One region of the Ercella succinigenes genome, then DNA from elsewhere that is predicted to be linked to it. Evidence: predicted binding sites of a transcription regulator. Region 1 holds the regulator's gene; each other region holds the start of a gene.
The links. The regulator NrdR, encoded in region 1, represses ribonucleotide reductase genes. The targets are predictions, from matches to a motif close to CACNANATNTNGTG.
Positions count from the first base shown of each region.

Region 1 (8,628 bases):
AACAACCTCAGGTAGCTGTTGTCTACTGTCATGTTCCAGAATAATCCAGCCGTTTTCAGCTATAAGATCAGAAAGAAGTACACTTATTTTCATAAAATCTTTTTCAGCCTGATCCCAAGGAGGATCAATATAGATCAAATCAAATTTTAACTGCTTTGTCAGCAAGTTTTTTAATTGCGGACTAACAGAACCACGCATTACAAAGGTCTGTTCTGTAAGTCCCGTTTTTTCTATATTTGTTTTTATGCAATCAAGGCTGTATCTGTTTTGCTCAATCATGTAGGCTTTTGCAGCACCTCTGCTTAGCGCCTCCAAAGCAATCTGCCCAGAGCCTGAATAAAGATCGAGAAATACCGCATCTGAAATTACAGGTGCAAGAATAGAAAATAGGGCTTCCTTTACTTTATCTGCAGTAGGTCTGGTTTTATCCCCTTTAGGCGTAACTAAATGTGTTCCTCTGGCCTTGCCTGATATAATTCTTGGCATTGTCTGCTCCTGTCATTGTTAAACTTAATTTGAATAATAGCACATTCCAACAAAAATTTTAGAGAATGCTATAAAGCCAGATCAGGAAAAGCATCTCCATATCTGTTCTGAAGTACCTCTATCATTATTTGATGCTCTGGTTTTTCAAGATTTGGATCTTTTTGAAATAAATCATCCAAACTTTTGGCAACAGCAGCAATTATATCACGATCACGATATAAATTGGCCAGCTTAAATACGGGCAACCCGTGCTGTCTGGTTCCAAAAAAATCTCCCGGACCTCTAAGTTCAAGATCTTTCTCGGCAATCAAAAAACCATCCTGGCTATGGCAAAGTGTTTTTAACCGTTCTCTAGCAAGACTCTCTTGACTGTCGCTCATCAGAACACAAATTGATCTGTGTCCGCCCCTTCCTATTCTTCCTCTCAACTGATGTAATTGAGCAAGTCCGAAACGTTCCGCATTTTCAATCACCATCATAGCAGCATTTGGCTGGTCAACTCCCACTTCAATAACCGTGGTACTCACTAATATCTGACATTCACCATCGTAGAAAGACTGCATCACAGAGTCTTTTTGCGCAGCTTTAAGACCACCATGTATCAATCCTACTTTATACTCAGCAAAATCATTTTGCGAAAGCTGATTATAAAGAGCGGTTGCCGATGTCAAATCAGAATCTGTCGCTTCTTCAATCATCGGACACACTATATAAACCTGACGCCCTTGATCTACCATTTTTCGAATAAGATCATTAACTCTTTTACGGTCTTTGCTAGCTGCAGTATATGTTTCTATGGGCTTTCTGCCTGCCGGCAATTCGTCTATTACAGATATGTCAAGATCTCCATAAAGAATAAGACCCAAAGTTCTGGGAATGGGAGTAGCTGACATTACAAGAGTATGTGGAACAAGATTATCCGTCTTTGATAATTTCGATCTTTGTTTAACACCAAACCTATGTTGTTCATCCGTAATAGTAAGCATAAGATTATCAAAAACTACTTTATCCTCTAATAAGGCATGTGTGCCTACAACTATCCTGCAAGCTCCGTTTTTAATTTTTTCCAGAATTATTTTACGTCTGGAAGCAGTGGTTTGGCCTGTCAGAAGTTCAATTTCCATATCAGTATTTTTAAAAAACTCTGCCAGAGAATTATAATGCTGATTTGCTAAAACAGAAGTTGGAGCCATCATAACAGCCTGCCCGCCAACTAAGGCACAAGCATACATAGCAAGTGCGGCTATAACAGTTTTTCCAGAACCTACATCTCCTTGTACCAGCCTGTTCATAGGCCTGCTGTTTGACATATCCAGAAAAATTTCTTTAACTGTACGTTTTTGAGCGGAAGTCAATGCAAAAGGCAATGTTGAAATTATTCGCTTTATTTCAGTCTTTTTTTCTTCATTTATTTCTACCGGCTTACTTACTCTTTGCAGCAAACGTTGCTGTCTTAGAATTCTAAGGCCACCCTGTACAAGAAACAATTCCTCAAAAGCCAGTCTATAACGTGATAATTCTGCTTCTTCCAGAGAAGTAGGCTGATGTATCTTGTTAAAAGCAAAGTCAACAGCGCAAAGTTTATTATCTTTTCTTATCCATGCAGGTATAGGTTCTGGTACTGAACCTATCATGGAAGGTAAAACAGATTGTATCCATTGTCGTATCATAGTCTGGCTAAGGCCTTCAGTTAATGGATATACCGGTTTAAGCTGAGGTAAATCAGACGATTCTTCATATGGTTCAAAAATAGGATTCTGAACAGAAAAAAATCGACCATCTCTTTTAATTCTGCCTCTGAATCTATAAAGATTATTTTTTTCAAGTTTTTGCAACAGCCATGGCTGATTAAACCAGACAGCTGATATAGCCATACCATCTGCCTTTAATACAGTTTTCTGAATAGTCAGACGACCTTTTTTTGTACTGACAGCATTTTGAGATACTATTGCGATAAAAGTCTGTTCCTGTCCATCTATTAACTGATCAAGAGATTCAACTGGTTTCCAGTCTTCAAAATCCCTTGGAAACCAGGATATAAGATCATACCAGGTTAGTATGCCTAAACGTCTAAGCTGAACCGCCCTTTTACTGGAAATGCCTTTAATCGCAGTAACAGGGGTATCCCCAAGACCGCCACTATTAATGCTGCTCATTTTTTCTTCCCTTAGCTGTCCTACCATCATCAATCACAGCCGTGTTATACGCACACAAATCACCGACCGGACAAATGTGACATTGTTTTTGTCTTGCTTTGCAGATATTGCGTCCATGTGCCACCATAAGATGACCCCACGCAGTCCACCATTCTGATGGTAGTAATTTTATCAGATCTTTTTCTATTTTTTCTGGTTCTTTATGCGTAGTCAAGCCTAAAAGATTAGTAATGCGGGCACAGTGAGTATCCACCACTACCGCCGGGATAGCAAAACTTTCGCCCAAAATAAGATTAGCAATTTTCCTGCCAATGCCGGGAAGTTTCAGTAATTCTTCCATTTTGTCAGGAACTTGTCCATTATGCTCTTGAATTAATACCTTACAACAGGCAATTATAGCACGAGCTTTATTACGAAAAAGTCCGCATGTCCTGATATCAGATTCCATTTCTTCTTGTTTTGCCAAAGCAAAAGCTTCTAAATCAGGATATTTGACAAAAAGCTTTTCGGTAACGATATTTACACGCTCATCGGTACATTGAGCAGCCAGAATAGCAGCAATCAAAAGTTGCCAATGATTGCTAAACTGTAAAGTACAATCTGCGTCGGGGTAATATTCTTTTAAAGTTTTTACAATATTCAAGGCTCTTTGTTTGTCAGATGTCAACGCTGATACTCCTGCAAATAAACTTTTAACTGATGATACTGTCCATCACTTTGTCTATATACTTCAATGTCGACCAGTGCCCCGATAGCCTGACTTTGTAAAAATATAGTCAGACTCTCATGAGTTTCAACATCATTTTCATTTATTTTAGTGATTATATCACCTTTACGCAAGTCGGCCGTATATGCAGGGCTGTCCTGAATGACACTACTGACATAAAGACCATCGGGAAATCTATAAAGATTCTGAAGTTCCAAAAAATTGGTTTCCTGTAAAACAGTCACACCAAGCCAAGCTCTGCCGGAAACATATCCCTGTGTAACAAGATTTTTTGTAACTTGTTGAACTACTTCTATAGGCAGGGCATATCCCATGACATCACTGATATCACGATTCAAACTGCAATTCGATAAACCAATAACTTCGCCATCAAGATTAAGAATGGGGCCACCTGAACAGCTTTGGCTAATATGTGCGTCAGTTTGGATCATACTGACACTTGTACCGTCTTCAAGCAGCATTTCTCTGTTAACCGCTGTCACAATACCACTGCTTAAACCTCCGGTCTGAGCAAGCATATCAGGATATCCCATAGATAGTATCATCTGTCCTACCCTAACCTCTGCTTTATCAGCCATATATGCAGGTTGAAAAGAAGCAGCTGTGGGATCGACACTCAGCACAGACAGACCTGTTAAAGCATCATTACCAATCAGAGATGCCTGTAAAGGCTCGGGATGGTTAGTCAGGTATATCTCAATTGAAGAATTACTTTTAAGACTGCCGTTACGATCAAGAGCAATCGACAAGGTTCCTGTATTGGTAACCAGAATACCATCTGTACTCATTACTAAAGCAGAACCGCTATTGCTTCTGGCATTTGTCGTAGTTGTCGCATTAACTTTAACTGAAACCCCGGCAACAGACAAAGATACATTTTCATAGATATTCGCAATCTGATCCTGAACCTGCCATAAAGATAATTGATCTACTGCCGGATGAGACTCAGAAGTCTCTGTTTGTGTTTCTCTGGTAGTTGTCACGGTTGGAGTAGTTGATGTTGCTGCCAAAGTTACGCGTGTGGTAGGTTTCTGTGTTGTAACTGCCGAAAGAGAACCTGTTGTTTCGGAAGTATCGGTAGCAGTTGTGCCCGACTCCCAAATAAGACTTTGACGAAAATAACCTCTAATAAAGAAAACAGCAGTAAGAAAAGATGCCGCCACAGCGGAAACCAGACATAACGCCACCAATCCAAAAAGCCATCTTGTTTTTACTTTCACGTATGAACCTCCCTTTTCTTTATCCGTAACGCTAATTAAGACGATTACAGATAAACGGAACAATCTACATTTTACGCAATATTCATGAATGGATTATGAACATTTATCTTCATACTAGTGAAATTAACCAAAAATCATGGTGTTGAAAGGGTAAAGGAAAAGCGTGCACCTCCAAGTTCACTTCTGGTTGCATGTATTCTTTGCCCATGCGCAGTTAAAATAGCACGGCTTATATAAAGCCCCAAACCTGAGCCTTTGGCAGTACGTGATTTATCAACCATGTAAAAACGATCAAAAACATATGCAATTTCTTCTTCCGGAATTCCCGGACCGCTATCTTCAATAATTACCTCAATTTCCCGATTACGGGAAGTACGTCTGGTAGTAAGCGCAATTACTCCATCTACCGGTGTAAACTTTATGGCATTAGACAAAATATTATAGACAACCCGGCTTATGGCCTCTCGATCACCGGTTACCATCAGACGACCTTGATCTTCCTCTATAAATTCTGTTTGAACTCCCAGTTTCTTTTCAAGAAGCAATGATTCAAGCCCTATTACATCTTCCTTTATCAATTCATTAATATCAAAAACAGATTGATGAAGTCCACTTCCGCTTTCCAGCAAGGCAGCTTCAAAAATTGTTTCAACCAGACTTTGCAGTCTTAAAACTTCCTGTTTGACTATTTCAAGATAATGTATATATTTTTCAGGAGGTATTGTTCCATCTATCATACCCTCGACAAAACCTTTTATTGAAGTGACAGGAGTTCTTAAATCATGAGAGACACTAGACATAAAATCTTTGCGGTCGCGTTCCTGATTTTCTAGTTTTGCTATCATTGTATTCATTGTATTTACAAGAACAGTCAGATCATCTGTTACAAGGGCATCGTGCTCAGGGTCTTCGAAAGCTGTTGCTCCGGCTTTATCATTTATTCCAGGAAGAACAACTCTGACAGACAGATCCCCACGATATACTCTGTCTGCAGCCTGTGAAAGTAACTTAATAGGCTTAGTTATATTTTTCGACAATATATAGATAAAAATCATTGCAACCAAAAACGCTACAACAAAAGAGATAACAAGGCTGTTTGTCATAAGAAAGCTGTTAATGGTTCTGCCGGATAAAACCCTGTGAATTTGAATTTCACCAGCATATGCACCTGTAGCCGAAGAGATCGGCCAAGCAGCACTTATCCACCTGGATGAACCCTTGAGCAGACCTTTATAATCTCCTATTTCAGTTATTCCTGTCTGCCCACTGTTTAATGTGCCAAGATAATTTGCGGACAGTCTATAATAACCCGATTCCGTAATTTCCATTCTTTCTGCTGCCTGTGTAGGAATTCCTGTCTGCATTATGATATCACCGGAAGAATTAACTACCCAAACTACAGAACCGGTTGATCTGGCAGTAAAATTTATGTAACTGCGAACAGAACTGTCAGTTATCTCGCCGGTTACCGCCTCCATAGCACCCCCGACAACAGATGCAATAGCCTGACTGCTACCTAGAAGCTGATCAGCCTGCTGGCGTTGATTAGTTACAGAAATGATTCCATAGTACACTACACCCAGAATTACGAATACAACAAGAATAGATAATGTTAAAAGCATTATCGTTCTGGCATAGAGAGAATGAATCAGGCGCGTTTTTCTCATAATTCAGATTTACTCAGACTGTAGTTTCAAATTTATAGCCAACTCCCCAGACAGTTTTTATCTGCCAGGCAAGATGTTCTCCTGCATCATCAAGTTTTTCCCTGATGCGCTTTATATGAACATCAACTGTTCTGGATTCACCATAAAAATCAAAGCCCCATATATTCTCCAGCAATTGTTCTCTGGTAAAAACTCTGTTTGGATGACTTGCAAGGAAAAAAAGAAGCTCCAGTTCTTTTGGCGGCATTTCTATCTCAACCTGATTAACCATTACAGAATATCTTGATTTATCTACAATCAGGCCAGGATGAACTATTGAGTCATCAGACGCTTCATTACTATTTTGTGATTTTATTTCCATTGATCCATCTGATCTTCTCAAAACAGCCTTAACTCTGGCAAGAAGCTCTTTAGGTTCAAAAGGTTTTTGGACATAATCATCAGCTCCAAGTTCAAGACCTACCACTTTATCAAGAGTATCCCCACGGGCAGTAAGCATCAGAACAGGTACTTCAGACACTCTTCTGATTTCTCTCAAAACATCATAGCCATCTTTGCCCGGAAGCATAAGATCAAGTATAACAACATCTGGTCTGGATTGTACAAAAGTATCAAAAGCAGTTTCACCATCAAGACAAGTAATTACAGCAAACCCGTCTTTGTCAAAATAAAGTCTCAACAGTTCACTGATATTGGGATCATCATCTACTATCATTGCCTTTTTAATCTCAAACACCCCCTATATAATATTGCTGGTTCAAAACAAACCAAGCATCACAGTTTTATTTTTTTTTCAACATATCATTAAGTTCCTGCAAAAATGAATTTACATCTTTGAACTGGCGATATACAGAAGCAAATCTTACATAAGCAACTTCATCTAATTCTTTAAGCAGTTCCATAACCATTTCACCAATTTCTACAGAAGAAATCTCACGCCTTAGAGAATTTTGAATTTGCAATTCAACAGTGTCGGCCAGTTTTTCAATCTGAACTGTTGAAACAGGTCTTTTTTCACAACTTTTTAACAGTCCTGAAATCAATTTATCTCTATCATAGGGCTGCCTGGTTCCATCTTTTTTAATAACAAGCAAAGGAAGATTTTCTATTTTCTCATAAGTGGTAAACCGCTTGCTGCAAGAAATACATTCTCTGCGCCTGCGTATAGCTGATCCTTCATCTGCCGGACGTGAGTCTATGACACGATCTTCATCATGTCCACAAAACGGACAACGCAAAACAATACCTCCTGCCTGCCGATCAGACTTCCTGCAAGTAAACCGGCCAGTATATTATGTCAAACAAAATCCTCAATTGTCATTATCCTGCAAAAACCAGGGCAAAATTCTACCTGAACGCCCTTTATCCGTTTTTGAATTTTCTTTGCTTCTTGTACCTGATTCAGGACGTAAAGAGGAAGAATTGCTTTCAGACTTTCTTTTTAAAACAGAGTCAGGTCTTTCATCAAACGGTTCCTGATCAGAAGGATAAGATTTTATCCCTTCTGTTTCTTTAGCTTTATTCTGGTTTTGAATTCCTGGTATAGAAATCTGTTCTCTCGAATCAGAAAAATTATCAGATTTAGAATCCAAAACTGTTTTTTCTGTTATATCGTTTTTGCCTGAATGAGAAAAACCGCCTGAAGAACCTACCTGATGAAAGCCATTATCCTTTGGTTTTTCAGTTTTCTGTTCGGTCAAATCAGTCTGGCTGATATCACTTTTACCTGATAAAAATCCTGGAATTTCCGATTTGCCTTCCTTTTCACCATTTCTGGTATTCATGCCAGCCTGATATGGTTTTACAACAGGAGAAGAATTGGCAAAAGGAGATGAGAAAACAGGAGCTTCATTTTGCTGTTCCTGTTCACTATCACGTTTTCTTGCAGGTGAACCGTCACGGTCAAAACCGCTTGCTATAACTGTAATCATTATTTCGTCCTGCAGATTCTCATCAATTACAGCACCAAAAATAATATCAGCATCAGGTGATACTGCGTCTCTTACCACAGAAGCAGCATCATCCACTTCCCTGATGCGCATATCACGTCCACCAGTGAAATTAATTATTACACCACAAGCACCATCAATTGTAGTGTCTAATAAAGGACTATTAATAGCCTGTCGAATTGCCGCAGCTGCACGTCCTTCACCGGATGCTCTGCCTATTCCCATATGACACACACCGGCTTCAGTCATCACTCTGCGCACATCAGCCAGGTCAAGATTAATCAGACCGGGAACTGCTACAAGGTCAGAAATTCCTGATACCCCATATTTCAGAACCTGGTCTGCCATAGTAAAAGCTTCATCAACCGTTGTATCATCAGATGCAATTTCAAGCAGCTTATCATTTGGAACAACAATCAAAGA
Region 1 covers NZ_CDHP01000042.1:1,168-9,795, reverse strand. The annotation lists gene rsmD (16S rRNA (guanine(966)-N(2))-methyltransferase RsmD) at 1-486, opposite strand, end outside; gene recG (ATP-dependent DNA helicase RecG) at 555-2,642, opposite strand; gene nth (endonuclease III) at 2,629-3,309, opposite strand; gene AC0KSB_RS09955 (S1C family serine protease) at 3,306-4,589, opposite strand; gene AC0KSB_RS09950 (sensor histidine kinase) at 4,724-6,256, opposite strand; gene AC0KSB_RS09945 (response regulator) at 6,270-6,971, opposite strand; gene nrdR (transcriptional regulator NrdR) at 7,039-7,494, opposite strand; partial or broken gene ftsZ (cell division protein FtsZ) at 7,987-8,628, opposite strand, start outside.

Region 2 (8,628 bases), on a different contig from region 1:
CAAAATGATGAACTTCTCGAGGTTCGCCTGACTCAACAATCAGACTGACTTTTGTTCTTGTCTTTTGTCTGATTAAATGATGGTGAAGACCGGATACTGCCAGCAAAGCCGGAATCGGAGCACTGGATAAACTGACATCACGATCAGAGAGTATAATAATATTTGCACCATCAGCTATTGCCAGATCAGCTGCAGCAAAAAGCTCTTCCATAGATTTCTCAAGAGCTTTACCGCCGCCGCGAACGGCATAGAGCATAGGCAATGTAACAGATTTGAATCCCTGCTTCTTAATGCTTCTTATTTTTTCCAGATTCAAATTATTCAGAACCGGATGGGGAAGTTTTATTTGTCTGCAATCAGTTTCTTTAGGATTGATCAGATTACCGTCTGAACCTAGATAAGTTTCGGTTGCAGTAATTATTTCTTCTCTTATCGCATCGATAGGAGGATTTGTAACCTGTGCGAACAGCTGTTTGAAATAGTTGTACAAAAGCTGATTTTTTTCTGACAAAACAGCAAGTGGAGTATCCTGACCCATTGAACCGAGTGCTTCGATTCCTTTCTGAGCCATTGGCAGAATAACTGACTCCAGATCCTCATTTGTATATCCGAAAACTTTTTCTTTGTTTTCCAAAGATAAATCATCAATATGTGCTTTAGGTTTTTGACCATCTGCTGATTCAGGAAGTTTCTCCAGTTGCAGTCTGTACTTCTCCAGCCATTTTTTATATGGCTTCTCAGCAGCGAATGTTTCTTTGAGTTCTTCGTCAGAAACTATTCTGCCGGCTGCAGTATCGATCAAAAGCATTCTTCCTGGTTTCAGTCTGTCTTTACGCACGATTTTTTCTGCAGGGATATCAAGGACTCCTGCCTCGGAAGCCAGAATAATCATGTCATCATCAGTTAGATAGTAGCGGGAAGGACGAAGTCCGTTTCTGTCAAGCAGAGCAGCAACCTGAATACCATCAGTTAAAGCCATTGCTGCAGGACCATCCCATGGTTCCATCAACATGCTGTGATATTCATAAAAGGCTTTGCGTTCTTCGCTCATCTGCTCATGTTTGCTCCATGGTTCCGGTACCATCATCATGGCTGCATGTGCCAGTTTGCGTCCGGAAAGGGTTAGAAATTCAAGGGCATTGTCAAACATAGCAGAATCACTGCCTTGTGGATGGATAACAGGGAAGATTTTCTGCACGTCATCGCCGAAAAGCCCAGTTTTCAGATTTGATTGTCTTGCATTCATCCAGTTGACATTGCCACGCAAAGTATTTATTTCACCATTATGTATGAGATATCTATATGGGTGTGCACGCTCCCAGCTAGGGAATGTATTCGTACTGTATCTTGAATGAACAAGTGCCAGTGCCGAATCAAAATCAAGACAGGTGAGATCAACATAATAAGCGTCCACCTGATCAGCTGTAAGCATTCCTTTGAAAACTATGGTTCTGCTCGATAAGCTGGCAAAATAAAAATAATCTGAACTGTTTTCCGGTACACCCTCAATAAGTTTTTCGCAGCGTTTACGGATTACATACAGTTTGCGTTCGAAAAAACTCTCATCTTCTAACTCAGCCTGATTCATTGTTTTTTTGCCGATAAAAAGCTGACGAATGAAAGGTTGATTTTGTTTAGCTACACTGCCAAGAGAATTGTCATTTACAGGGAGCGTTCTCCAACCAAGAATTTCCTGGTCTTCCTGTCGGACAATTTCTTCGATTCTTTTTTCGCAGTAGGCTCTCATTGCTTCCTGCCTTGGCAAGAAAACCATGCCTACGCCATATTCGCCTGCCGGTGGAAGACTAATATTGTTTTCCGGGCAAACACGACGGAAAAATCCATCCGGAAGTTGCAGCAATATACCTGCACCGTCGCCTGTGTTGTCTTCACTGCCTGCGCCGCCTCTATGCGCCAGGTTGGCAAGTATTTTTAGCCCATGATTAACAATTTCATGAGAACGATTTCCTTTGATATTGACAACAAAGCCAATACCACAGGCATCATGTTCATTGGCTGGATCATAAAGACCTTGCCTTGGTGGAAGTCCGTTTTTTCTTTCTTGCATAAAAACCTCCTATAAATGAAATAAGGAACAATCAATCCTGCATATCATAGAGATCGATAGTTCCTGCCACGCCATTGTGTAAGAATAAGAAAAAAGCGCACAATCCAAAGGCTGCGTCATTCGCCCTTGAAGCACGCTAATATCAATAGGAGCCTTGTTGATTGGTTACAGGAATCATCGTCCGACTACTTCGGATCAACTGACTCATGTGTGGTTCGTGCATGCATTATATCATCCGTGAAGAGGTTTATCAAGCGGGATAGAACAAAAAATGAAATTTATAATGCACAAACTTGCAAAAACAAGTGGTATAAAATTTGTAAAACTTTTAGTCTTCCTTGAATGGACAAAAAAGTTAAATATAAAAGATGCTTGCAATAGTATATGCAAAGAAATACAATATCTAGTGTACGATAAATTGTGTTGGCACAATATATTGTTTGACTAAACTTATAAACATCTGGTGTATATCGGATACAGACTTTAGAATTAACGGGGGATAGGTCATGGCGGAATTACATAACATTATAAAGCGTTACTATACTAATGGCTTAGAGAATCAGTCCGAATTGTCGGTATATGATTTATTCAAATGGAATAAAAGAGATGTTTTACTTATAGACCATAAAAGCGGCAAAACACTGGTTGATATGAAGGATCTTGAGTTTCCTGAACATTATTCACAGACTGCCTGCGATATAATAGCTTCAAAATATTTTCGCAAAGCAGGTGTAGGCAGCCCGGAAGGTTTTGAAACCAGTATGCGCCAGGTTGCTCATCGTATGGTCAATTTCTGGGTGGAATCATTAACCGATGAAGGTATTTTGCAAAATGATAATCAGAAAAGCATAGTTTATGACGAATTGGTATTTTGTTTTTTAAGTCAGATGTTCGCTCCTAATTCGCCGCAATGGTTTAATACCGGTTTAAAGCTGAGCTATGGCATTACGGGCGGCCGCAGTGAGCTATATTATTATGATGAAAAAAGCAAAACTGTAAAGATGTCTGATGATGATTATTCAAGAACTCAGGCATCAGCTTGTTTCATAATTTCCATTGAAGACAAGCTTCTAGGTCCTCATTCTATTTCAGAAGAATATGTGACAGAAACGAAACTGTTTAAGGGAGGCTCAGGTACGGGGACTAATTTTTCAAGTATACGGGCTGAGGGTGAAAGATTGTCCGGAGGAGGTGCGTCTTCCGGGTTAATGAGTTTTCTCAAAGGTCTTGACCGCAATGCAGGCGCTATCAAGTCAGGTGGAACAACAAGAAGAGCGGCAAAAATGGTTTGCCTTGATGTTGATCATCCTGAAATAGAAGATTTTATACTTTGGAAAGCAACCGAAGAGGATAAAGTCAGAGCTTTGGCCAAAATGGGTTATGATGCCGATATGGACGGTGAAGCGTATCAGACCGTATCGGGGCAAAATAGTAATAATTCAATCAGACTGACTGATGAATTCATGCAAAAAGTGGTAGATCTTGATAAAGATCCTGATAGTACATATCATCTTAAGGGCAGAGTTGACAACCGTGTGGACCGTGAAGTCAAGGTTGCCGATATATGGCAGAAGTTTAATGAATCAGCCTGGCGTTGTGCAGACCCTGCGCCGCAGTTTACAGATACTTTTAATGCCTGGCATACATGTCCGGCAGGTGAAGATGGAGAAATAGGTGCTCGTCATAACAGGCTTAATTCTACCAATCCCTGTGGTGAATATGCTTTTCTGGATGATACCAGCTGCAATCTGGCTTCAATAAATGTTCTGAAATTTCTTGACGAAAGTACGGGAGGCTTTGATATTGAAGGCTACCTGCATATGATTAGCTTATGCCAGCTTGTTCTCGAGTCTTCAATTCACTGGGGACAATTTCCTACTGCTGATATTGCCCGTAAAACATGGCTTTTCAGAAGTACCGGACTTGGAATGGCAAACCTGGCTTCTTTGCTTATGGCAAGTGGTTTGCCATATGATTCTGAACAAGCCAGAGCTTTCTCGGCAGCACTTGTCGGTATATTGACAGGCCAAAGTTATTATATTTCTGCCCTGATAGCAGAAATAACCGGTGCTTTTGCCTGTTTTGAAATAAACAAGCAATATATGTTAAAAGTTTTACGAAATCATGCCAGAGTTGCAGGAGCCCGTTTTGATGATTTTGAGGAATTAAGCTATGAACCATTAAAGGTTGATCATGATATTTTGAAATCAATAGGACAGAATACTCTCTCTGAATCACTGGTAAAAGTCTGGGGGGAGGCTATTGATAAGGGAGATCTCCACGGATATCGTAATGCGCAGGTCAGTGTTATGGCTCCAACCGGGACGATTTCTTTTGCTATGGATTGTGCTGCTACCAGTATTGAGCCATTCTTTTCACATGTTGTCTATAAAAAGCTGTCTGGTGGCGGATTCATGAAACTGGCAAATCCGGTAATAAATTCTGCACTTAAAAAACTTGGCTACGATAGTAATCAGATAGAAGATATTATTTCTCATATAATGAGGGAAAAAGATGGTCAGCTTGTCGACGGACAAATTGAAGATGCACCTTGGTTAAAAAAAGAGCATTTGCCTGTTTTTGACACTGCGAATCAATGTGGACAGGGTAAAAGGTATATCCATTTTCAAGGACATGTATTGATGGTTGCAGCCTTAACCCCGCTGCTTTCAGGAGCTATTTCTAAAACAGTCAACCTGCCCGGGGAAGCTACGGTAGATGATTTCAAGGAAGTCCATATAAATGCCTGGCGCCTGGGTGTAAAAGGGATAACATTGTACAGGGATGGTTCAAAATTCACACAACCTCTTAACATTTATCTCAACAAAGATCATGGCAAATTGCCGCTTGAAGAACTTCAGTATGAGCAGTTGCTGGAAAAAGCAAAGCTGATGCAAAGCAAACTGGAGCTTCAGGAAAAACAAAAGAACAGTCCTGTGTCTTCCCGGAGGGATAAACCCATTGGTATAAGAACGGGACGCACCCATCCTGCTCAGATTGAGGATGTAAAAATTTATACTACTGTAAACAGAAGCAGTACGGGAGAAATATCCGAAATTTATATTACGACTGACCGTGAGGGCACTTTGATAATGGGGCTTTTGAATTCATTATCAAAAACAATATCTGTTATGCTGCAATACAAAATACCTCCTCAGAATATTTCCAAAATGCTTCGGGGACAGAAATATGAGCCATACGGATTTGTTACGAGACATCCATATATCAAATATTGCACGTCTATATCTGACTTGATAAGTAAAGTTATTGATATAGAGATCGGTGACTATTCGCGTTGTCAGGTTAAACCGGAAATTCCTGAATCAAACCCTGTAGACGAGTTAAGTGCGATGGGTGCTCCTGCAGCCGATATAATAGATATTGAATATCGTTCAGATTCCGGAAGTTCTGGTGATAAACCAGCTGCTGGTGATATAATTGATGATGTAGATGATGAAGACGAACAACTGCCGCTTCTTGCCTTCCCGGCTTTAAGCGAGAGAGAATATGCAACGGGAGCACAGCAGGAGCCCAGTATAGACGGCATTACCAGGTATCCTGAAGTAAAAAGCCGCACAACAAAGATGCAGGCTCCCATGGATAGTCAGATAGGGCTGGAGGAATTTATCCATGAAGATGCAGTGGAGGCGGCTGCAAATGGCGAGAAACTTTATGATGGATCAACATGTCCGACCTGCTCAAGCTCAAGAATGGTAAAGAACGGAACCTGCAAGGTATGTCTTGATTGTGGTACAACCACGGGGTGTTCATAAATATGGCGAGTATATCTTCAACCATGCTCCGAGGACTGGTAAAAAATAAAATGGAGCGTGTCAACAGAGAAATAAAAGAGGCAAAAACAAACGAAGACAAGGTGAAGGCTTATAGACAGGGGCTTTCAATTCCTGTAGGCGCAATTGTTCTTGGTAAATATAATATAACTGAGACCGAACTCGGCGGAGTACCGGCAACCTGGATCAGCCAGGACTTTTTTTCTCAGGATAAAGTTATTCTTTATTTGCATGGCGGTGGATATATCGGCGGCTCAGTTTTATATTCAAGAAATGGAGCTGCATCTCTTGCCGTCGCAGCTTCCTGCCTTCTGGTTGGACTGGAATACCGACTGGCGCCTGAACATCCCTGGCCGGCAGCTTTAGACGATGCTATTGCTGCTTATAAGCAGCTGCTTGACGATGGTTTTGCTGCTGAATGCATATCTATAGTAGGTGAATCAGCCGGAGGCGGTCTTAGTCTGGCATTAACCCTGGCACTTAAAGATCAGGGGATACCACTTCCTTCTTCCGTTGTTGCCCTGTCGCCATGGTGTGATCTTGCAATGACCAATATTATGTTGCGTGCAAACCGTGAGCGTGATATTCTGCTTGATCCTGAATTCTTGCAGCTGGCAGCAAACCTTTATGCTCAAAATAATGACCGGACCAACCCCTATATTTCACCTCTTTATGGTAATTTTTCTAATTTCCCTCCTTTGCTGATGCAAGTAGCGGCAGAAGAAGTTCTGCTGGGAGAGATTATTAAAACTGCCGATCTGGCTGAAAAACAGTCCGAAAACAAAGTAATTATCGAAATATATGAAGGAATGTGGCATGTCTGGCAGACGATGGATGAAATAGTACCAGAAGCGCATCAGGCTGTAGTTAAAATTGGCGAATTTGTCAGAGGCAACTGGCCTGAACCATCTGTAGCAAAAAAAGATAATGAAGGCTTATCTGAGTAAGTGTTAGTCAAAAGAGATACAAAAGATATTGTGATATAATGTTTTTAGCCGGAAAAAATAGTAAAAGCCGGAAACAAAACGCAGGAGGTATCAAAAAATGGGAAAAAGAGCAATTGATATTGCACATCTGGACGTACAGGAAATGATACAGCAGCTTAATGAGGCTCTTGCAGAGGAATGGCTTGCTTATTATCAGTATTGGGTTGGTGCCCGTGTCATGGAAGGGCCAATGCGTAGTGAAGTTGAGCCGGAACTTTTGCTTCATGCAACACAAGAATTAGGACATGCTGAGCTTGTAGCTAATCGTATTATTCAGCTTGGCGGGACACCGCTGCTCAACCCTGATCAGTGGAAAAAATTCGCCAAATGCGATTATGAAGAACCAACAGATCCTTATATTGAAGCGATTTTAGAACAAAATCTTAAAGGTGAGAGATGTGCAATTGAGCGCTATCAAAAACTTGCTGCCTTTGCTGAAGGTAAAGACTACGCAACTTATCAGATGGCGATAACTATCCTCAATGACGAACTTGAACATGAACATGATATAGAGGACTGGATTACAGATATTGAGCGTATGAAAGACGATTTGCGCAAACTTCGCTTGTAATTTTGTGCTTGATGCATTTTATTATGAATTAAACTTTTGGTTAGCAGAAAAATGCGAGGTGGATTAAGATGACAAAGACTGATGGCAAAACAGGTCTGGTGCATATTTACTGCGGAGATGGCAAAGGTAAGACAACCGCTGCTATCGGTCTGATTGTCAGAGCTGCAGGGCATGGGAAGAAAGCTTTGCTTGTACAATTTCTTAAAAGCGGTTTATCAGGTGAGATTACGACTCTTAGACAGATAAAGGGAGTTGAAGTGATTGCAGGCCAGATTACTGCAAAATTCTCTAATCAGATGGATCAGGAAGAAAAGGCTGCTACTTTGAAGCTGCATCAGGAATACTTAAAACAGGCAATTGCTTCTGCGGCGTCTGGTGAACTTGATCTTTTAGTTCTTGATGAAGCTATGGGAGCTATTTCAGCCGGGTTATTGTCTCAGGAAGACTTGCTGGATTTTATAAAAAACAGGCCGGATAATCTGGAGATAGTCCTTACTGGGAGGAATCCACCTTTCGATATTTCTTCTCAGGCAGACTACATTTCAGAGATTAAATGTCTGCGTCATCCTTATGAAAAAGGGTTCCCTCCACGTGAAGGTATAGAATATTAAATGTGAAGGATTGCAGGTCTGTTCCTTCATATGGTAAAATAGGGCGCCTGAATAAGTTTGATCATGTCTACGATCCTTGCTCTGTTTGGGCAAGGATTGTTTTTTTTACATATTTCGGAGGAAAACGCTTATGAAATCATACTTGATTCTAGAAGACGGTACAGTTTTTGCTGGTGAGCACTTTGGTGCCAAAAGAGAAGCTATTTGTGAAATTGTTTTTAACACTGGCCTGACCGGCTATCTTGAACTGCTTACGGATGCATCCTATGCAGGACAGGCCATCACAATGTCATCGCCTGTTATCGGTAACTACGGAGTTTTTGTAGAACATGGTGAAGCCGACCGGCCATGGGCTGAGGCTTTGATTGTACGGGATCTTACACATCTCATTCATGATCCCAGACAAGCTGAGGATCTCGATAATTACCTTACAAAAAATGATATCCCCGGTATTAAGGGTGTGGATACACGTGAACTGACTTTAAGATTACGTGAAAAAGGAACCATGAGTGGTATGATAACAGCCGGAGCTGATTATAATCTTGAAGATTGTATTTCAAGAATAAAATCATGGAAAAACATTCATCCTGTTGCTAAAGTC
Region 2 covers NZ_CDHP01000004.1:40,191-48,818, reverse strand. The annotation lists gene gltB (glutamate synthase large subunit) at 1-2,068, opposite strand, end outside; gene AC0KSB_RS01605 (vitamin B12-dependent ribonucleotide reductase) at 2,575-5,841, shown strand; gene AC0KSB_RS01600 (alpha/beta hydrolase) at 5,844-6,806, shown strand; gene AC0KSB_RS01595 (ferritin-like domain-containing protein) at 6,904-7,416, shown strand; gene AC0KSB_RS01590 (cob(I)yrinic acid a,c-diamide adenosyltransferase) at 7,485-8,027, shown strand; gene AC0KSB_RS01585 (carbamoyl phosphate synthase small subunit) at 8,158-8,628, shown strand, end outside.
Region 2: the regulator NrdR is predicted to act here: its motif matches at 2,464-2,477, upstream of AC0KSB_RS01605 (vitamin B12-dependent ribonucleotide reductase).

Region 3 (8,628 bases), on a different contig from region 1:
ATGAAATAGGCATGTCTAATCTTGCATTGAGAATACTCTATGACAGATTAAATAAAAATGAACTTACCTGGTGTGAGAGAGTTTTTTATCCTGCACTTGATATGGTAGACCGGATGCGGGAGCTAGATATTCCGCTTTTTGCCCTCGAATCTCATTCTCCCCTAACTGATTTTGACATGATAGGATTTACTCTGCAATACGAGATGTGCTATACAACGGTGCTTGATATGCTTGATCTTGGCGGCATTGCCCAGTACACAAAAGACCGGACTGATGCAGATCCGTTTATAATTGCCGGTGGTCCTGTTGTTTATAACATAGAACCAATGGCTGATTTTTTTGATATTGTTCTAATTGGTGAGGGTGAAGAACTTTTACCCGAAGTGGTTGAATGTTATCGGTCATGGAAAGAAAAAGGAGGCAAAGTACGACAGGATTTTTTGCAGTTAGTAGCAAAAATAGACGGTGTTTACGTGCCTTCCTTTTACAATGTTGAATACAATGAGGATGGCACTATCAGCCGCACATATCCTAATCACGTTGGTATAAAAGAAAAGGTTAGAAAAAGAATTGAAATTGATCTTAATAAAACAGCTTTCCCGACTGATAGTCTGGTTCCGAATATGGAAATCGTGCATGATCGGATTTTTCTTGAACTTTTTCGTGGCTGTACCAGAGGCTGCCGTTTCTGCCAGGCTGGAATGATCTATAGGCCTGTTAGAGAAAGATCGGCGGAAGTCTTGCTCGAACAGGCAAAGTTGATGGAGCGCAATACAGGATATGATGAAATAGGTATGCTTTCATTATCAACAAGTGATTATAGTCAGCTTGGCACTCTGACAGACGATCTTCTGACTGAGATGACACCAAATCATACAAGTATTTCTTTACCTTCTTTGCGTCTCGATTCATTTAATCTGGGATTGATGCAAAAGGCTGCAAGAACGCGTAAAGGCGGTCTTACATTTGCTCCTGAGGCAGGTTCTCAGCGACTAAGGGATGTTATCAATAAGCAGATTAGTCAGGAAGATTTAATATCTGCCATGAAGCTTGCCTTTGAAGGCGGTTGGAGCGGAGCAAAGCTTTATTTTATGCTAGGTCTGCCAACCGAAACTTTAGATGATGTGACAGGTATTGCTGACCTTGCAGCTTCGATCGAACAATTATACAGGGAACTACCAAGAGAGAAACGTGGACGAAGGTTAGAACTGACGGTCAGCACCTCATTTTTTATTCCCAAACCTTTTACCCCCTTTCAATGGTCGGGGCAGATGCCTCAGGATAGGCTTAAAGAGCATCAGCGTCATTTACGTGGACTGATCAGAAGCCGCAGCATAAAATATCAGTGGCATGAATTTGCTACATCGTGGATAGAAGCTATGTTGGCAAGAGGTGACCGCAGACTTGGCAAAGTCCTCCACCTGGTCTGGAGCCGTGGTTCAAGATTAGATGCCTGGGATGAAAATTTTGAATTAGATCGCTGGCTTGACAGTTTGCAGGATTGTGGTCTTGACATTGATTTTTATACTACTCGTGAAAGAAGCCAAGATGAAATACTTCCCTGGGATCATATTGACTGTGGTGTAAGCAAGGATTTTTTATGGCAAGAATATCAAAGAGCTTTGTCGGGAGAAATTACACCTGCCTGTCATGATGCCTGTATGGATTGCGGTGCAAGCTGTTTTGGAGGAGGTATCTGCTTTGAGTGAGACAAATGAAACTTTTGTATACCGGCTTACCTTTAGTCGTGAAGGTGCAGCAATATGGCTTGGACATCTTGATATGATGCGAACCTTTGAGCGTTCTATCCGCCGTGCCGGCATATCAGTCCTCTGGAGTCAAGGTTATAATCCCAGACCTCAAATGGTATTTGCTTTGCCAATAAGTGTGGGGTTGGCTGCAAAAGGTGATTTTCTCGATATATATTGTGTGGAAAAGTTTGACGAACAGGCTTTATTAAACTTGCTTAATAGCAATTTGCCGAAAGGTTTAATTGTAAATAAAGCCAGCCTCATAGTTCCTGATAAGCAAAGCTTGATGAGTCTGGTATGTGCTGCCAGATACAAGATAGAAGCAGAGGATATTTGTAAAGCTGCTCAAGTTGTTTTGAAAGGTGACAAACCACTGGAAACGGAAAAAACCAGGAAAGGAAAGACTTCGATTATTGATATCAGGCCATTGCTTATAGACTGGTCTTGTAATGGTGATTCGCAACTGGAAATTATGGTAAAAGCTGGTAGCAGCCAGAACCTAAGACCGGATATTTTATTGCAGCTGCTTGTGGAACAAGGCGGTTTGCCGGAATTGGAAGCTGCTGATGCCATGATAACCAGACAGGAGCTGATCTTAAGTGAATAAATACCTTGAGACTCCTTTAAGAGATATAATTATTTATCCGAATAATCTTGATCCGAATAATTATTACTGTGTTTTACTGGAAAATGGAAAGGCTGTTGAGTACTTATGCTCTGCTGAAACACCTGATCAGCCAAACGAAAAATATATCTGGAAGGAACAGGATATAATTCTGACAAAAATATCAAGAATAGTGCCGGCATTGGAATGTGCTTTTGTTGATTTAGGTCAGAAATATGAGGGGATGCTGCCTTTGCGACTTGCTCCCGATAATGTGAAAGCCGGCCAGCTGCAGATCGTTCAGGTAAGAAGACTGACAGCTGCTGGAAAAGGCTGCCAGCTTACGGCTAAGCCTCAGCTGCCAGGGTTTTATGCCGTATATCGTCCTTTTGAGAAAAGACATCTTAAAAGGAGTAAGCTTTATTTGCAACCAGAACAACAGCGCAATCAGATTTTCAGCGCAGAGCTGGATAATCTTGCTGATATGTGGTACAGTCTTCAGGCGGAAAAAAATGAAGGTGGAAAACTGCCTCGTCTTTTAGCCCGATTTCAAGATCCGCTTGAACAGGCATTAAGAGATTGGGCCGGAGGAAATCTCAGATCAATACAAGTGGAAGGGATGGATCTTTTTTCCAAAGTTGAATTATTACTGGAAAAACATCCGGGAGATTGGAAAAATGTTATGCGTATCCATCCTGTGAATTCAGGGTTTGGATTGAAAGATGTACATCGCCTGAATGATCTAAGAGAAACTGTCGAGAAAAAAAGAATCTGGCTGAAAAATGGTGGCATAATAGTTTTTGATCAGACAGAAGCTTTGCTGGTGATTGATGTTAACAGTGGCAAAGCTGTTACACGTAAAAATAAACGCCAGACACTTCTGGAAACTAATATGTTGGCGGCAGAGGAAATAGCAAGACAATTAAGATTAAGAAAGTACCAGGGCATAGTTATAATTGATTTCATAAGGTTGGCTGAAAAAGAAGATCAAGAGAAGCTGCTTGTTTTTTTTAACAATATACTTGATCATGACAATGCACGTCTGCAAAAAGGCGGGTTTACAGAATTAGGGCTGTATGAATTAACCCGCAGTTTGAAAAAATAAAAAATTTATATTGATAATTTGGTTTTTTCTCTTGACGATATAATTCAATAAATATAGAATTATACAAGATGTTGTTTTATGCCACAGTTAATACACTATATGTTGTAGCTGTGGTTTTATATTGTTAGGGTTTATGGAGGAATAGTAATATGATTACCAGAGTTGTAAAACGTGATGGCAGACCGGCTTCATTTAATATTGAAAAAATAGCAAATGCAATATATAAAGCTCTTGAGGCAGCTGATGAAAATACGGAACATTCATCTGTTCAAAGCAGACATATGCTTAGTATGGATCTTGCTGCCAGAGTAGCGGAGTATCTTTCGCTAACTGCCGAATCAATTCCTCACATAGAAGAAATTCAAGATATGGTTGAAAAAGTTTTGATGGAAGCAGGATTCCCCGATACTGCCAAAAAATTCATTCTTTACCGCTCCGAGAGGACTCGTGTTAGAGAAATGAATACAAGATTGATGCAAACCTATCATGACATAACTAATAATGATTCCAGACAAAGTGACGTCAAGCGTGAAAATGCAAATATAGATGGAGATACAGCTATGGGAACCATGCTCAAATATGGTTCCGAAGGGGCTAAAATGTATTATCAGATGTTCATGCTAAAGCCTGAACATAATCAAGCTCATCAGGAAGGCGATATTCATATTCATGATCTGGATTTCTACTCGCTGACGATGACATGTTGTCAGATAGATCTTATAACGCTTTTTGACGGTGGTTTCTCAACAGGCCATGGTCATCTGCGTGAACCTCGCGATATTCGCAGCTATGCTGCTCTTGCCTGTATAGCAATACAGTCTAATCAGAATGATATGCATGGGGGACAATCTATTGTAAATTTTGATTATGCAATGGCAAGAGGGATAATCTGCACTTATAAAAAGATTTATAGAAAAAACCTGGTGACCGCTCTTGCTTTGCTTGCTGATTTTAACGAAGCAGAGAATCTGGCAGACGAAATATTAACTAAAATACATGACATGAGTGGTTGCAGACCTGCTCTTGAGCAATCAGATGCTTTTGATAAGGCTCAAAAAACAATAATCAGTCAATATATTTCAGATCCTGTTTTAGCAGAACGTGTTATCAAATTTGTTGTTGAACGCAGTTACGAAGAAACAGATGCAGCTACATATCAGGCGATGGAAGCTCTGATACATAATCTGAATTCTATGCATAGCCGGGCTGGTGCACAGACACCTTTCAGTTCGTTAAACTATGGGATGGATACATCGGCTGAAGCAAAAATGGCTATACGTAATCTGTTGCTGGCAACAGAAGCCGGTTTGGGAAATGGAGAAACTGCCATTTTTCCTATACAAATTTTCCGTGTGAAAAAGGGTGTCAATTACTATAAAGAAGATCCTAATTATGATTTGTTTCAGCTTGCCTGCCGTTGCAGTGCCAAAAGAATGTTCCCTAATTTTGCTTTTCAGGATGCATCTTTTAATCTTAAATATTATGATCCCAAACGTGTAGAAACGGAAATTGCCTATATGGGCTGCCGTACTAGAGTCGTTGCCAATACTTTTGATACTTCAAGAGAAATTACTTATAATCGTGGCAATTTAAGTTTTACATCTCTTAATCTGCCACGCTGTGCAATCATGGCAAAAGGTGATTTGAATAAATTTTACAGTAGACTTGATAAAATGATGGAACTTGTTTCCGATCAACTGCTCGAACGTTTTGAAGTGCAGGCAAGAAAGCATGTTTATAACTTCCCGTTCCTGATGGGCCAGGGCTTGTGGATAGATTCTCAGAAGCTTAAGTGGGAAGATGAAATCAGAGAAGTTATTAAGCATGGTACATTGTCAATTGGCTTCATAGGTTTGGCAGAAGCTTTAACTGCACTTACCGGAAAACATCATGGTCAGGATGATCAGTCTCAGCAGCTTGGTCTAGAGATAATAGCACATATGCGTGCTTTCTGTGATGAAAAAAGCAGACAGACAGGTCTTAATTTTTCTTTGCTCGGTACACCTGCCGAAGGTCTTTCAGGAAGATTTTTGCGCATAGACAGAAAACGCTTCGGAAAAATCGATGGAATCACCGATAAACCATATTATACCAATAGCTTCCATGTGCCTGTACGTTTTGAAATCAGTGCTTTTGATAAAATACGAATTGAAGCACCTTATCATAGTCTTGCAAATGCCGGTCATATTTCATATGTTGAACTGGATGGTGATATAACACAGAATATGGAGGCTTTTGAGAAAGTAATACGTCATATGGCTGAAAATGATATTGGCTACGGTGCAATAAATCATCCAATAGATAGAGATCCTGTTTGCGGATACAATGGAATTATAGGCGATACCTGTCCTGCCTGTGGCCGTGAGGACAGTGAAGATGAGCCTTTTGAAAGAATAAGACGAATAACAGGTTACCTGGTTGGTACTCTTGATAGATTTAATAATGCTAAAAAGTCAGAAGAAAATGACCGGGCAAAACACGGTCTTAAAAACTGAGAACTAAAATGACTTTTCGCTTATTTGGTATTATGAAAGAATCAATTACGGATGGCCCTGGCATAAGATATGCAATTTTTGCCCAGGGCTGTCCTCATTTTTGCTTTGGCTGCCACAATCCTGAGAGCCATGATTTCCGAGGTGGTTTTGAACAGGAACTATCTGAACTGGAAAAAGAAATTAAGTCTAATCCTTTGCTTGATGGTGTTACTTTCAGTGGCGGAGAACCTTTTATGCAGGCAGAGGAATTTGCTGAACTGGCTAAAAGAGTTCGTTCCGAAACTATAAATATTATCTGTTATTCAGGATATACTTTTGAAGAAATTCTTGAACAGTCACCAGAAAGATCCGGCTGGAAAGATTTGCTTGAGAATATAGATATACTGATTGATGGTAGATTTGAGCTTAATCAGCGTTCTTTAAATTTGCGGTTTCGCGGTTCGATGAATCAACGAGCGATTGATGTTCCTGCCTCATTAAAACAAGAACAGGTTGTCTTATATCAGTTATAACCTTGATAGAGCTGTCTGCAAGCGTTATAATGTGCTGTGAACTGTAAGTTTTATTCAGCTGACGGCTGAAATCCTCAAGGAGTCTGCCATGGCAAAACAGCTCAGATTATCACCATTGATTGGCAGTGGTATGGTTATTCAACAGCAATTATCTTTTTTGCTGATGGGATTTTGCCGTGCTGACGCAAAAATCAGTGCCAGATTAGAAAGAAGTCCCTTTGATGGCCGCTCTGTTTCCTCACTAGACAAAGAATATGGTTGTGTTTTTGAGGAACAAATCAAGGCAGATTCTAACGGTCATTTTTCTTTTGAATTACCGGCAATGGAAGCGTCCTTTGATCCTTATACTCTTTTTGTAAAATCAGGTAGAGAAGAGGTTATTGTTAGAAATATTCTTGTGGGCGAAGTTTGGGTTATGGCTGGACAATCAGATATGAGTGTCAAACTTGCTGAAGGTTTCTCTCCGGAAGAGCTTGGTAATCTTGCAGGGCATCAGTATATAAGTTTTCTCGTTCAGTCAGAAGATGGCCTTGATAAAAAAAATAATCAGTACAGTCCACAGCCTCTGGATAAGCCTGTGAATTCACATTGGATTAGTGGTGATTATTTGTCTGAAATTGGTAAAGTCACTGCGCTTTCTTTTTATTTTGCCAAGGATCTGGTAAATGTCTTGAGATTGCCTGTTGCTGTTATAGAGACTGCCATGTGCGGAACTTATATACACTCTTGGATATCAAGACCGTCTATAGATGCACATGAACATATACGTCAAAAAATTGAAAATTATGGTTTTTATAGGGACGATAATACTTGGCATATGGCAGGTGATTGGGGTTGTTATCTTCCTGGTGCACTATATAATCACAAAATAGCCCCGTTGTCTGGTATTGGTATTCGTGGAATAATCTGGCATCAGGGTGGTAAAGATCGTGCTAATGCAGAATATTACAGGTCTGCCATGAAATACCTTATGCAGGACTGGCAATCTGTTTTCAGGATTCCTGCAGCTTCTCCCAAGAGCCAGATCAGAGGAACTGAAATGGCTGAGACAAATGTCGATGGCTCAGAAATGCCGGAAAATTGCGCCTGGATTTGTTTACAACATCTTCCGGCTGCCTATAAGGATGACGACAGTGGTTATGATCTTGCTCTTTATAATGAAGCTTTGGCGCAGATCAGGCATCAGGTTAAAAATCCTTGTTCTATTCTGCCTGTATATGATTTATACGCTGAAACAAAGAATAAAATCCAAAACAGTTTTTCCGAAAAATTTCCTGTTGATATAAAAGCGGCAGCAGGTAAAATAAAACAAATAGCATCCGGACTGCTTTATCATAGAAAAGCGTCTTTAAGCTCTCCTGAGTGCACCGGCATAGAGCTTGTGGGCGGGAAAATGCTTCTTAGTTTTGATCATACTGCCGAAGGGCTGAGACTTGCTTCCCAGGAAGGACGTTTGCGTGGTTTTTCAATCTGCGGTGAGGATAGAATTTTCCGGGAAGCACAGGCAAAAATATTATATGGTGTAAGAGTTATGGTATGGCATGATCAAATTCCAAGGCCTAAAGCTGTAACTTACGGGTTTAGCAGTATGAATCATGCCGCTAATCTGATAAACAGTGAGCATCTTCCTGTTATGCCTTTCAGATCAGATAGAAAAAAATCTGAATACTATCTGCCAGCGGAGTGGATACATTGTGATCGACTTACAGATTGGGCTTGTGATATTAAGTTTGATGATTCTGAGCGTTGCAAAAACAGTCGTATTCCTCAGCGCTTGCCTGTATGGGAAGTGAAAAAAGGAAATGCTGAATTATCACTTGAAACGGCAAATAAGCAGCACGGTGATGCTTCAATTATGGTCAGATATCCTATAATTGATGATTGTATAGAAATTTCTCCTTGCCTTGAATATGAATCATTATTTCCTCCTTTTAATCTGACAAATTGTCGTTTTATAAATCTGGAAATTTTTAACCCCGACAGGCAGATGAAAAAAATCTGGTTGAAAATTGCTATGAGTGAGAATCCTGATGAGGCTTTCATCAGCAGTGAAAAAATTGTCATGGCAGCATTACGATGGCAGGAATTTTCTTTTGATCTTAATCAGATAATACAGGTACCAGATAAAACTAAATATCTGTACAGCTTTTCGATTTGTGTC
Region 3 covers NZ_CDHP01000071.1:44,866-53,493, reverse strand. The annotation lists gene AC0KSB_RS14545 (TIGR03960 family B12-binding radical SAM protein) at 1-1,709, shown strand, start outside; gene AC0KSB_RS14540 (TIGR03936 family radical SAM-associated protein) at 1,702-2,358, shown strand; gene AC0KSB_RS14535 (ribonuclease E/G) at 2,351-3,460, shown strand; gene AC0KSB_RS14530 (anaerobic ribonucleoside triphosphate reductase) at 3,610-5,955, shown strand; gene nrdG (anaerobic ribonucleoside-triphosphate reductase activating protein) at 5,964-6,467, shown strand; gene AC0KSB_RS14520 (sialate O-acetylesterase) at 6,556-8,628, shown strand, end outside.
Region 3: the regulator NrdR is predicted to act here: its motif matches at 3,554-3,567, upstream of AC0KSB_RS14530 (anaerobic ribonucleoside triphosphate reductase).